4 regions of the Pseudoduganella sp. GW821-FHT05F09 genome follow, and region 1 is predicted to be linked to each of the others. Evidence: predicted binding sites of a transcription regulator. Region 1 holds the regulator's gene; each other region holds the start of a gene.
The links. The regulator sigma-54, encoded in region 1, starts transcription at its own class of promoters, with help from an activator protein. The targets are predictions, from matches to a motif close to TGGCANGNAANCTGCTTT.
Positions count from the first base shown of each region.

Region 2: the regulator sigma-54 is predicted to act here: its motif matches at 1,806-1,823, upstream of AC07S4_RS11860 (PEP-CTERM sorting domain-containing protein).
Region 3: the regulator sigma-54 is predicted to act here: its motif matches at 1,509-1,526, upstream of AC07S4_RS29935 (beta-propeller fold lactonase family protein).
Region 4: the regulator sigma-54 is predicted to act here: its motif matches at 1,335-1,352, upstream of AC07S4_RS04885 (PEP-CTERM sorting domain-containing protein).

Region 1 is NZ_JBWKSD010000007.1:89,695-93,001, forward strand. Features, by position in the region: gene lptC (LPS export ABC transporter periplasmic protein LptC) at 1-7, shown strand, start outside; gene lptA (lipopolysaccharide transport periplasmic protein LptA) at 22-618, shown strand; gene lptB (LPS export ABC transporter ATP-binding protein) at 621-1,382, shown strand; gene AC07S4_RS22165 (RNA polymerase factor sigma-54) at 1,398-2,882, shown strand; gene hpf (ribosome hibernation-promoting factor, HPF/YfiA family) at 2,952-3,307, shown strand, end outside.
Region 2 is NZ_JBWKSD010000003.1:451,453-454,759, reverse strand. Features, by position in the region: gene AC07S4_RS11870 (M14 family zinc carboxypeptidase) at 1-473, shown strand, start outside; gene AC07S4_RS11865 (carboxymuconolactone decarboxylase family protein) at 484-1,035, opposite strand; gene AC07S4_RS11860 (PEP-CTERM sorting domain-containing protein) at 1,120-1,743, opposite strand; gene AC07S4_RS11855 (aspartate aminotransferase family protein) at 2,022-3,307, shown strand, end outside.
Region 3 is NZ_JBWKSD010000016.1:11,956-15,262, reverse strand. Features, by position in the region: gene adh (aldehyde dehydrogenase) at 1-327, opposite strand, end outside; gene AC07S4_RS29935 (beta-propeller fold lactonase family protein) at 480-1,448, opposite strand; gene AC07S4_RS29930 (TonB-dependent receptor family protein) at 1,627-3,307, shown strand, end outside.
Region 4 is NZ_JBWKSD010000001.1:1,160,288-1,163,594, reverse strand. Features, by position in the region: gene AC07S4_RS04890 (FAD-binding oxidoreductase) at 1-349, shown strand, start outside; gene AC07S4_RS04885 (PEP-CTERM sorting domain-containing protein) at 394-1,299, opposite strand; gene prsT (XrtA/PEP-CTERM system TPR-repeat protein PrsT) at 1,449-3,307, opposite strand, start outside.

The DNA of each region.
Region 1 (3,307 bases):
TAAATAGTGAATGGACAGACGATGAAAAAACTCCTGATTTCGGCCCTGCTGCTGTGCGCGGCCGGGCTGGTGCAGGCCGAGAAGGCCGACTCCACCAAGCCCACGCTGATCGACTACGACAACGCCGACGTCGACGACGTCAAGCAGATCAGCACCTTCACCGGCAACGTGGTGCTCACGCGCGGCACGCTGCTGATGAAAGCGGCCAAGGCGGTCGTGACCAAGGACCCGCAAGGTTACCAGTACGTGACGCTCACCAGCGCCGGCGGCAAGCCGACCACCTTCCGCCAGAAGCGCGACGGCGAAGGCGAGCAGTGGATGGAAGGCGAGGCCGAGCGCATCGAATACGACGGCAAGAACGAGCTGGTGAAGCTGTTCGTGCGCGCCAAGGTGCGCCGCCTGGAAGGCAGCAAGCCGAGCGACGAAGTGTCGGGCGAGTTCATCTCCTACGACAGCCGCCGCGAGCAGTTCAGCGTGCGCAACACCGCCAGCGGCGAAGGCAAGACCGGCGGCGGCCGCGGCACCATGGTGATCCAGCCGTCCACGCCCAAGCCGGCCGCCCCGGCCGCTCCTGCTGCGCCGGCCGCGCCGGTACAGCAACCGCCAGCGGGGAAATAACCATGGCTGAAGCAATGCAAAGCTGCGCCAGCACCCTGGTGGTGCGCGGACTGCAGAAGTCCTACGGCAAGCGCCAGGTGGTGCACGACGTGTCGCTGCAGGTGGAATGCGGCGAAGTGGTGGGCCTGCTGGGCCCCAACGGCGCCGGCAAGACCACCTCCTTCTACATGATCGTGGGCCTGGTGCCGTCCGACGCGGGCAGCATCGACATCGCCGGCGTGGACGTGTCGAGCATGCCCATCCACCAGCGCGCCACGCTGGGCCTGTCCTACCTGCCGCAGGAGGCTTCGGTGTTCCGCAAGCTGACGGTGGAGGAGAACATCCGCGCCGTGCTGGAGATCCAGAAGGTCAACGGCAAGGCGCTGAGCAAGCAGGAGATCAACGAGCGCCTGGACCGCCTGCTGGCCGACCTGCAGATCGAGAAGCTGCGCGAGAACGCGGCGCTGTCGCTGTCGGGCGGCGAGCGCCGCCGGGTGGAGATTGCGCGCGCGCTGGCCACCAACCCGCGCTTCGTGCTGCTCGACGAGCCGTTCGCCGGCGTCGATCCGATCGCCGTGATCGAGATCCAGCGCATCGTGCGCTTCCTCAAGGAGCGCGGCATCGGCGTGCTGATCACCGACCACAACGTGCGCGAGACGCTGGGCATTTGCGACCGCGCCTACATCATCAACCAGGGCAGCGTGCTGGCGTCCGGCCGTCCGGACGACATCATCGCCGACGAATCGGTGCGGCGCGTCTACCTCGGCGAACACTTCCGCATGTAATTCCTGACCCAGCCCATGAAACAGTCACTGCAACTCCGCACCTCTCAGCACCTGGCGCTGACGCCGCAACTGCAGCAGTCGATCCGATTGCTGCAGCTGTCCACGCTGGAGCTGCACCAGGAACTGGAACAGCTGCTGGGCGAAAATCCGCTGCTGGAGCGCCTGGATGATCCGCTGGACCGCTCGCTGCGCCTGCTCGGCGACGGCGCCATCAACCAGACCCAGTCCGACGGCGCCGACGCGTCGCCCGCCGACGTGGGCGCGCCGGCGCAGGACAGCGCGCCGGCCGGCGAGGGCGATCCCTTCGACGGCGCCGGCGGCGACAGCGCCAGCGGCGCCGAGGCCGACACCGACTGGAGCGACGCCGGCCGCAGCAAGGCGCCGGACGACGAGGACTCGCGCCCGCAGCTCGAAGCGAGCCACTGCACCCTGCGCGAGCACCTGATGGAGCAGATGCGCGTGACCGTGCAGCAGCCGCGCGACCGCGTGCTGATGGAGCTCATCATCGACGCGCTGGACGAGAACGGCTATCTGGAAGAGCCGCTGGAAGAGATCCATGCACGCCTGCCGGAAGAGGCGGACGTGGAGCTGGAAGAGCTGCAAACGGCGCTGACCCTGCTGCAAAGTTTCGACCCCATCGGCGTGGGCGCGCGCAGCGCCTCCGAGTGCCTGGCGCTGCAGATCAAGCGCATGCCCGGCGTGCCGCTGGTCACGCGCCGCATGGCCATCTGCATCGTGGAAAAACACCTGGCCTGGTTCGCGCAGCGCGAATTCAACAAGCTGAAAAAAGCCCTCGATTGCGACGACGAGGACCTGCGCGAAGCGCAGGCGGTGATACGCCAGTGCAATCCGCACCCGGGCGCCGAGTTCGCTTCCGACGTGTCCGACTACGTGGTGCCGGATGTGATCGTGAAGAAGGCGCGCAATGGCTGGCAGGTCTCCTTGAACAACGACGTGATGCCGCGCCTGCGCGTAAACGCGCTGTACGCCAACATGCTCAAGCAGGGCAAGGGCGAGTCGGCCATGGGCGCGCAGCTGCAGGAAGCCAAGTGGCTGATCAAGAATATGCGCCAGCGTTTCGACACGATTTTGCGCGTGGCGCAGGCGATAGTAGAAAGGCAAAAGAACTTTTTCAGCCATGGCGCGGTTGCCATGAGACCCCTTGTGTTGCGTGAAATTGCTGATACACTGGGACTACACGAGAGCACTATTTCTCGGGTAACAACTCAGAAATACATGCTGACTCCGCATGGGATGTTTGAGTTGAAATATTTCTTTGGCAGCCACGTCGCCACCGAAGCAGGAGGAGAAGCATCCTCGACGGCGATACGGGCGCTGATAGTGCAACTGACAGGAGCTGAAGACCCGAAAAATCCTTTATCCGACAGTAAGATTGCGGACATGCTGGGAGAACAGGGCATGGTAATTGCGCGACGGACTGTTGCCAAATATCGCGAAGCCTTGAAAATCCCTCCGGTAAGTCTGCGTAAAGCTTTGTAGTTTTACTTGGGTTCCCCTGCGCTCAAATAACATTCGATAGCGCATGAGCCCTTATCTTTAGGAGTGTGTATGAATCTCACCATCAGTGGACATCATCTCGAAGTGACCCCCGCCATCCGTGAATACGTGCAGAACAAGCTGGAACGGGTAAAGCGCCATTTCGATCAAGTTATTGATATTGCTGTCATCCTGACTGTAGATAACCTCACCGAGAAAGACAAAAGGCAAAAAGCCGAGATCAACCTGCGCATGTCCGGCAAGACTGTGTACGTGGAAAGCCTGTCGCAAGACCTGTATGCTGCCATCGATACGCTGATCGACAAACTGGACCGCCAAGTCATGAAGTACAAGGCCAAAGTGCAGGAGCATGGCCACGACGCCATCAAGCATCTCCCGGACACGTACGAGCCTGCCGCCACCGCATA
Region 2 (3,307 bases), on a different contig from region 1:
CGGACGGCCTGCTGGCCGCCAGGCCGCAGCGCGTGAACGCGCGCGGCGTGGACCTGAACCGCAACTTCCCCACGCCAGGCTGGCAGCAGGAGGCGCCGCGCTACTGGGCCAAGGCCACGCGCAGCGATCCGCGCCGCTTCCCCGGCAAGAAGCCGCTGTCCGAGCCTGAAAGCCGCTGGGTCAACGACGCCATCGAGCGCTTCCAGCCGGACCTGATCGTCTCCGTGCACGCGCCCTACGGCGTGCTCGATTTCGACGGCAAGCCCGAACCGCCGCGCAGCTTCGGCCACCTGTCCTACCGCCCGGTTGGCGTCTATCCCGGCTCGCTGGGCAACTACAGCGGCCGGCACAAGCAGGTGCCGGTCATCACCATCGAACTGCCGCACGCGCAGGCCCTGCCGCCGGACGCCGAAATCGAGCGCATCTGGCGCGACATGCTGCTCTGGATACAGCGCAACGTCACGCCGGCCTGACGCCCCTGCGCTACGGCAGCGGCGCCGCGCTGGACGGCGGCGCGGGCGTCTGCGCCGCGTTCATCAGCATCGCCAGCAAGGTGTAGTAGCCGTTCAATCCCATCAGGTCAACCACGCCGTGCTCGCCAAACAGCGCCAGCGCCGCGTTATAGGTCGCGTCGCTGACGCGCTTGTTGCGCTGCAGCTCCACGCAAAAATCATGCACCAGCGCCTCGCCTTCCGTCATGGCGGCGGGACGCCGGCCTGCGGCGATGGCCTCCACCATGGCGGGGCTGATGCCCTCCTCCATGGCGATGGGCGCATGTATCGCCCACTCCACCTGCTGGTCCCACTGCCGCGCCGTCACCAGGATGGCCAGCTCGGACAGGCGCGTGCCGATGGCGCTGCGGTAGCGCAGATACTCGCCCATCTGCTGCGCTGCGGACATCAGCTCCGGGCTGCGTATCAGGGGCACAAACGGGCCGTACAAGGCGCCGCGCGGGCCGTCTATCACGGCCTGCGCCACCGCTTGCTGGGCGGCGTTCAATTGCTCGAAAGGGATGGGAGGCAGGCGATCGGTCATGGCGGCTGTGATGTCATTGCGTTGGACAGAGTGTCCAGCAACTGGCATGGAAACGCAACCGGCCCGCCGCCTCCTGCGGACTGCTTAGCGCCGTGCGCGGCGGCGCAGCAGGCCCACGCCGGCCAGGCCCAGCGCCAGCAAGGCGACGCTCGATGGCTCGGGCACGGTGCCGTACACGTCCAGCTTGGCCGAGATCAGGTTGAAGGTATCGGCGCCCGTACTCTGCTCGGCGAACCAGAGGTAGAAATTGTGGCTGTTGGAAATCAAGCTGAACACATCGCTCTGTGCGGCGGAAATGATGAACGACTGGGTGGTGCTGCCGTTGCCGCTGCCGGTATTGGTCATGTCGAAAAGCGTGGCGCTGCCCAGCGTGCTGGCGGCGGGGCGCATTCTCCAGTCTTCCGCCTGGACATTGCCGGTGTCGCTGAAGCTCAGCGTCAGCGTCAGGTGGTCGAGACTCTTGTAGCCCAGGTTGCTGAAGTTGAACAGGTCGCTGAAACGGTCGCAGCTGGACGGCGACGTGTCCCGCACCGTGATCGAGTTGGTATTGAGGGTGTCGCACGAACCCGCGCCGGTGCTGGCGGCGGAACCGCCAGCCGAGCCGTAGGCCTTGGAAATGCTGCCCAGCTGGATGACGGCAGCGTTGGCGCTCAATGCCGAGCAAGCCAGCAGCAGCGCTGGCAGGGAGAACTTCATGAATTTAAACATGTTGTCATCTTTCAATATTTTTAATGATCGGCCAAGGCCGGCAAATTGTTACTATTGCCTATAAAGCACTTTTCATACCACATCGGCAATATTAATTTCGCAACGGGCATCTTTGTTTTTTGAAGGCATTTCTTGGTGGCTACGGTAGGCCAACGGTGTAAAGAATTCCGACAGTAGCCCCTTGGGAACATTGTTAATTGCGCAGGGCAAGACAAAAATCAACAAGCCCGCGCGCACGGCGTTTTATCGTCGTCTTTCCATTCCACCGCGAGGACGACATGAGCCATATCATTCACCGCAGCCTGCGCCACACTCCCCCCATCGCCGTCAGCGGCAGCGGCATCACCATCCGCGACAGCCGTGGCAACAGCTACATCGACGCCAGCGGCGGCGCCGCCGTGTCCTCGCTGGGCCACGGCCATCCGGACGTGAGCGCCGCCATGCATGCGCAGATCGACCGCCTGGCCTATGCCCACACGGGCTTCTTCACCACCGAGGCTGCCGAGGCGCTGGCCGAACGCCTGGCCCACGACGCGCCCGGCGACCTGAATCACGTCTACCTGGTGTCCGGCGGCTCGGAAGCGATGGAGACGGCGCTCAAGCTGGCGCGCCAGTACTTTGTTGAAAGCGGCCAGCCGCAGCGCAGCGTGTTCATCGCGCGCCGCCAGAGCTACCACGGCAACACGCTGGGCGCGCTGGCCCTGGGCGGCAACGCGTTCCGGCGCAAGCATTTCGCACCGCTGCTGATGGACGTGCGGCGCGTGTCGCCCTGCTACGAATACCGAGACCGCCTGCCGCAGCAGACGCTGGGCGACTACACCGCGTCCCTGCTGTCGGAACTGGAGGCGGAGATCCTGGCGGCCGGGCCGGACAAGGTGATCGGCTTTTGCGCCGAGCCGGTGGTGGGCGCCACGGGCGGCGCCATTCCGCCCACGCCGGGCTATTTCAAGGGCGTGCGGGCGCTGTGCGACAAGTACGGCATGCTGTTCATCGCGGACGAGGTGATGTGCGGCATGGGGCGCACCGGCACGCTGTATGCGGTTGAGCAGGAGAACGTGCTGCCGGACCTGGTGGCGCTGGGCAAAGGCCTGGGCGCGGGCTACCAGCCCATCGGCGCGGTGCTGGCGCGCGAGCATGTGGTGCAGCGCATACGCGACGGCAGCGGCGTGTTCCAGCACGGGCACACCTACATCGGCCATCCGGTGGCGGCGGCGGCGGCGCTGGCGGTGCAGCGCATCATCCAGCGCGACTGCCTGCTGGGCGCGGTGACGGTGCGCGGCGCGGCCTTCAAGCGCATGCTCAAGGACGCGTTCGGGCAGCATCCGCACGTGGGCGATATCCGGGGACGGGGGCTGTTCTGGGCGCTGGAGCTGGTGAAGGACAGGGACAGCAAGGAGCCGTTCCCGTCGGCGGCAAGGCTGCACGCGGCGGTGAAGGAGGCGGCCATGGGACGCGGGCTGATGGTGTATCCGATGGGCGGCACCATAGACGGCGAGCGCGGCGACCATGTGCTGCTGGCGCCGCCGTTCATCGCCACCGAGGGGGAACTGGGGGAGATCGTGTC
Region 3 (3,307 bases), on a different contig from region 1:
AGGCTTGCCGTTGTCTATGGTTTCCGCCGTGGCGATCAGCTGCAGGTTCTGCTCCATGCGGTCGGCGATCTTGTTCAGGATATTGGCGCGCTCGGTCTGCGAGGTCTTGCCCCACGCTTCCTTCGCAGCGTGCGCCGCATCCAGCGCAATTTCCACGTCTTCCGCAGTGGAGCGCGCAATCTCGCAGAACGGCAGGCCGGTGATCGGCGTAAGGTTGGCGAAGTACTCGCCCTTTACCGGCGCGACGAACTTGCCGCCGATGTAGTTGTCATAGCGTTGCTTGAAAGGGTTGGCGACACCCAGTTTGTTGATATCGGCGAGATTCATGTCATCCTCTTTCTTCAGTGTTGGTTGGACTTGCACCTTCTATTTCGCAAACACCGTGCCAGGCCCCTGCGTGGCGAAAACCGCGCCGCCGCCGCCGCAATCTGCTCCAAAGTTGAACAGGTGTTGCACAGCCGCTGTGGCAGGTGTCACGCTCAGGGGATGGCCACGCCCCAAGGCAATTCGCCCACCGCGATGTCGGCCACCTTGCGCGCGCTGGCCGTGTCGATGACGGAGACGCTGTTGGAGCGTCCGTTGGCCACGTACAGCTTGGCGCCGTCCGGCGTGAGCGCCATATTCCAGGGCCGCTTGCCCACGGCCACGGTCGCGCTGACGGAAAGGCTGGCGGTGTCGATCAGCATCACGGTGCCGTCCGCGCCGTTGGACACATAGACCTGCTTGCCGTTCGGGTGCACGGCGATGCCGTTGGCGTTGCGCCCGGCCGGTATCCTGGCCAGCGTGCCGCGCGTGGCGGTATCGATCACGTACACGGTGTTCACCAGCTCGCAGGCGATATAGGCGCGGCTGCCGTCCGGCGAAAAGCCGATGCCGCGCGGACGCAGGCCTACGGCCACGGCCCCGGTCTGGCGCCGTTTCTCCACGTCGATCACGTCCACCTGTTCGGCTTCTTCCGCGCTGACATAGAGCCAGCGGCCGTCCGGGCTGAACACCGCGTGCTCGGGATTGCGGCCCTGGACCGGTATGTCCGCCAGCCGCGCGCCGCTGCGGGCATCGACCAGCGTGACGCTGTTGCTCTCCTCGACCGCGACGGCGGCGTAGCGGCCGTCGGCCGACACGCCCACGCCTTCCGGCGACTTGCCCAGCGCCAGCGCCGCGGGCGCGGGACCGCCCGCGCTGTCGAGCATCAGCAGCTGGCTGCTGGCGGCGTCCGTCACGAACAGCCGCGTGCCGCCCGCCAGCGCAACGGCGGCAATGCCGCGCGGCCGCTTTCCCGCCGGCAGGCTGCGCAGCACCGTGTCGGTGGCGGTATCGACCACGCTCACCGTGCCGGACTTCTCGTTCGGCACATAGGCCAGCGCCGCCGCCCATGCGCCCTGCGCGGCCAGCAGCAGCGAAAGGCTTGCAAGCGCGCCGGCGGCGCGGGGACAATAGGATTTTTTCATGGCTATACCTTTAAGGTCAGTGAGGATCGCGCGCGCCGCATGCGCGCGCATCCGGCAGACGATGCAAACGGCATGCCACGCGCACGGCAAGCGCGATGGCAGGTATATTGCTTACGGGTTGAAGCAGACTTGCCGGCCCCCGCCAGGCAGGCGCGGAACTCAACCAAGGAGATTCAACATGCAGCACCGATTTCATTTAAACGCCGTTGCGGCCCTGTTCGTGGCGGGCGCCGCGCAGCAAGCGGCAGCGGCCAGCGGCGAAGCGCCGGTGGTCATCGTCAGCGGCAGCCGCGTGGAGCACAGCAGCATGGACTTCCCGGCCGCCATCGACGTGGTGGACGCCGAGCGCATCCGCGATAGCCAGATGCGCGTGAACGTATCCGAAGCGCTGGCCTCCGTGCCCGGCCTGGTGGCGCAAAACCGCCAGAACTACGCGCAGGATTTGCAGATATCCTCGCGCGGCTTCGGCGCCCGCTCGGCCTTCGGCGTGCGCGGCGTGAAACTGATCGCCGACGGCATCCCGGCCAGCATGCCGGACGGCCAGGGCCAGGCCGCCACCTTCAACCTCGACATGGCCGAGGGCCTGGAAGTGCTGCGTGGCCCGTTCTCCGCCGTCTACGGCAACCATGCCGGCGGTGTGGTGCAGCTGTTCACGCGCGACGGCGCAGGCCCGCCCACGCTGGAAACCAGCTTGTCCGCCGGCAGCGACGGCGCCCGCAAAATGGACGTCAACGCACAGGGCAAAGCGGGCAATGTGGGCTACGTGCTGGACGCGTCGCGCTTCGACACGGACGGCTACCGCGACCACAGCGCCGCGCGGCGCGACCAGGCCTACGCCAAGCTCACGCTGGCGCCGGGTGCGGGCGGCAAGCTGACCATCACCGCGAGCGCCCTGCGCCAGGACAATACGCAGGACCCGCTGGGCGTCACCTGGACCACCTGGCGGCGCGACCCGCGCGCCGGCGAGACAGACGCCAGCGACACGGCCGCCGTCAAGCGCACCTTCGCGGAACGCTACAACACCCGCAAAAGCATAGACCACCAGCAGATAGGCGCGGCGTGGGAACAGCAGCTCGGCGGCATTGCGGGCGGAGACAGCGGCAAGCTGCGCGTCACGGCCTATGGCGGCAACCGCCAGGTCATCCAGTACCAGGCATTCTCGCGCGCCTTCCAGGCGCCGGCCAGCCACTCGGGCGGCGTGGTCGATTTCGACCGCGACTTCAGCGGCGTCGACATCAGCTTCGTGGACGTGCGCGCACTGGCCGGCGGCAAGCTGACCACCACCGCAGGCATCGAATACGGCCGCTCGCAGGATGAACGCAAAGGCTACGAAAACTTCACCGCCACCGAATTGGGCGTCAAGGGCAAGCTCCGGCGCGACGAAACGGACACCGTCGCCAGCACCGATCCCTACCTGCAAACCGAATGGACGCAAGACGCCTGGGTGCTGAACGCGGGCCTGCGCCACAGCCGCTTCAAGGTGGACGTGGACGACCGCTATCTCTCGAACGGCAACGACAGCGGCGGGCTGCGCTACAGCCGCACCACGCCGGTGGCGGGCCTGCTGTACAAAGTGTCGCCGGTGCTGAACGTGTACGCCAGCGCCGCGCGCGGCTTCGAAACACCAACGCTGAACGAACTGTTCTACTCCGGCGCCGGCGGCGGCTTCAACTTCGGCTTGCAGCCGGCGCGCAGCACGCATACCGAAGCGGGCGTGAAGGCACTGCTGGGCGCGGACAGCCGTATCGACGCCGCCGTGTTCCAGGTGAAGACCAGCGGAGAGCTGGTGGTCGACGCCGCCAGCGGCGGCCGCACCAGCTACCGCAACGCCAGCGAAACGCTGCGCAGAGGCGCGGAAG
Region 4 (3,307 bases), on a different contig from region 1:
GGACCTGCTGCGCGTGCACGCGCTGGCCGAGCCCATCTTCCGCCTGCACGGCTTCGACCTGTTCGCCACCTTCAGCATGATCAACGAGCGCGCGCTGGGCGGCGTGATCACCGTGGCCTACGACAAGGACAGCCCGGACGAGACCGCGCGCGCCATGATGTGCTACCGCCAGCTGTTCGACACCGTCATGGAGGCCGGCTACATTCCCTACCGGGTCGGCCTGCAGTCGATGGCCGATCTGGACGGCGGCGGCGACAGCTACTGGCGCGTTGCCGCCAGCCTGAAGGCCGCGCTGGACCCGCAAGGCATCATCGCGCCCGGCCGCTACCAGCCGCCGGCGCGGGCTTAGCGCCGGACCTGGCATTCGCTTGCGCAGCGGCATGGCGCCATCCATCAGGCGCTGCCGCGCCGGCGCAGACCGGCCAGCCCCAGCAGACCCGCAGCCAGCAGCGCCAGTCCGCCGGGTTCGGGCAGTTCCACCTGCGCGACAACCGGATCGGCTAGGCGCCAGCCCCAGCCGTTTTTGCCCACCGCCGAAGTGGCCAGTATGCTGGTGATGGTGTTAATGCCGAAGAAGTCGGCGCCACCGGCCTGGCTGCCGCTGCGGAAGTAGATGCAGGCCGGGCCTGACATGCAATTGGCCAGATAGGTGCCGGTGCCGAACGCCGGCGTGGGCAGGCCGTCGGTTTCCTGGAACAACGTGGTATTGAGCGGATTGAAGGCCACATTGCTCATGCCGGCGACCGGGGCGGTCACCATGCCGGGCGTGAACTCCCAGCTCATCAGCAATTCGCCGTCGGTGATGCCCTTGATTTTGTTGAAGGCGGTGCGGTCGAGCGTCTTCAGGCCGCCCGTGCCGAAGCTGGGATTGGTGCCGCCGCTCAGCTTGTCGATATAGAAGTCCAGGTGGATCTTGCCGTCGCAGCCGAAGGCCGCGTTGGTGCAGCCGGCGCTGTAGATGCGCTTGCCCACGCCGCCGGTGCCGGCCGAGGTGCTGGCGTCGCCTGCGCCGTACATCATGAAGGAAATGCTCTGGTTGTTCTGGCCCTGCTGCCAGTAGCTGTCGGAGGCGTTGCCGACTTCATTGATCGAGGTCATATAGCCGGCCGCGAAGGTGGCCTCCTTCAGCGTGCCGGCCTTGCCGCTGTCACTGCTGCGCGCCTGGTAGCCGGTGTACTTGATTTCCACCAGGCCCGATTTGCTCAGGACGAAGGGGGCCAGCGGCGCCGCCATGGCCAGCGGCGCGCCAACGGCGGTAAGGCAAAACAGGCTGCGGCGCAATACGGTCAAGCTCTGCATGATGAACTCCTGTGGTTGGGTTGCTCACTACACCCATAGCAATATGCGGGCCACACGGCGGTTTGCGGGGCGGGGACCGTATTCCGGATTCGGCGCGGGGCATGCATGTAAGCAAAAGCGACGCAGTGCAGCCGAACCCATGGCGGGACTCACAACTGCGGCAGCAGCGCCCGCACTTCGTTCTGGCGCGCGAAGCTCTTGTCGGCCAGCAGCAGCTCGAACTGGCGGCGCGCGCCGGGCTTGTCGCCGGTTTTCATCAGTGCGGTGGCATAGTGGTAGCGGATCTCGCTGACCTGCGGCGCCGCGTCGCTGGCCTGTTTCAGTATCGGCACGGCGCGCGCGGGCTGGCCCTGCTCGAGCAGCACCCAGCCCAGCGTGTCCTGCACCGCCGGGTTGCTGCCGGCCAGCTTGTGCGCGCGTTCGGCGTACTCGAGCGCACGCTTGTCCTTTACCTGCTGCAGCGTCCAAGCCAGGTCGTTCAGCGCCACCACGTTGCCGGCGTCGGCTTCGATGATCTTCTCGTACTGCAGCGCCGCGCCCGCGTAGTCTTGCGCGCTCATCAAGGCGCTGGCAAGGTAGAGGCGCGCGGTCGCGTCGCGCGGATGCTGCTGCAGCCATTGCAGCACGCGCTCGGTGGCCTCCTGCTTGCGCCCCTGCGCCGACAGGCTGCGGTGGATGGCGATCACGGCCGGGCCGCTGGGCTCCAGCAGATAAGCGCGCTCGTAAAGCTTCAGCGCCGGCACGGCGCGGCTTTGCGCCATCAGGATGTCGCCTTCCAGGCGGTAGCCCAGCGGCAGCTGCGGATTGCGCTTCTGCGCCTGCTGCGCGATGGCGAAGGCCTCGTTCCAGCTGCCCTGTTCGGTCAGCAGGCGCACCGTGGTCAGCTGCGCCAGGCCGTTGTCCGGCTGCAGGGCCAGCACCTTGCGCGCCGCGACCAGGGCGTCCGGCAGTTGACGCAAGGCCAGGTTGGCGCCGGCGATCTGCATCTGCACCATGGCCGAATCCGGCTGCAGCACGGCCAGCTTGGTGTAGCTCTCGAGTGCTGCCTGGTGGCTGTTGCCGGCGGTTTGCGCCTGCGCCAGCACGGCCAGCACGTCGGCGTTGTCGGGATTACTTCCATGCAGCTTTTGCGCCAGCGTCAGCGCCTTGGTCGTCTCGCCGGCGCGCAGATAGTAGTTGGCCAGCAGCAGCGCGGGCGGCAGCGCGTCCGGATTTTCGCGCTGTGCCCGTTCCAGCCAGCCTATCGCTTCGGCGGTCTTGCCCTGGCCGGTGGCCAGCCGCGCCAGCGCCGTCATGACCGCGATATTCTTCTTGTCCTTGGCCAGGGCCGCCTCGTAGCGCTGGCGGGCGCGCTCGGGCTGGTGCTCCAGCACATCGAGCTGGCCCAGATTGTCGAGCGCGGGCAAGTAGGCCGGATCGAGCGAGAGCGCGCCCTGGAAGGCGGTCCGCGCAGCGGAGAAGTCGTTGCTGGCCAGTAGCACGCCGCCTTTCAGGTTCTGCACGGCGGGATTGTTGCCTTGTTTTTCCAGCGCCGCCACGGCCGCCAGCGCCTTGGCGTAGTCCTTGTTACGCAGATGCACCACCACCAGCATGATGCCGGCGCGCGGCGCCTTGGTGTCCAGCGTGCTGGCGCGTTCCAGCTCGCTGATCGCGCGCTGGCTGTCGCCCAGGCCGAGCCGGCTCGCGCCCAGCGCCGCGTGCAGCGCCGACGTGCCGGGCGCCAGCTCTACCGCCTTCTGGAAATAGTCGGCGGCCGGGCCGAACTGCTGCAAGCGCATGTGGGCGTCGCCCGCCGTGGCCAGCAATTCGGCGTCCCCCGGGTATTTTTCGATCAGCGGCGTCAGCAGGGCAATCGCTTCGGCCGCCTTGTTGTTGCGCAGCAGCGTGGCGGCCAGCAGCTTGCTGGCGTACAGGTGGCCGGAAAGATTCTCCAGGAAGCGGCGCAACTGCTGCTCGGCCTGGGTGTTCTGGTTCAGTTCGTACTGCACCGCCCCGGTCAGCAGCACGG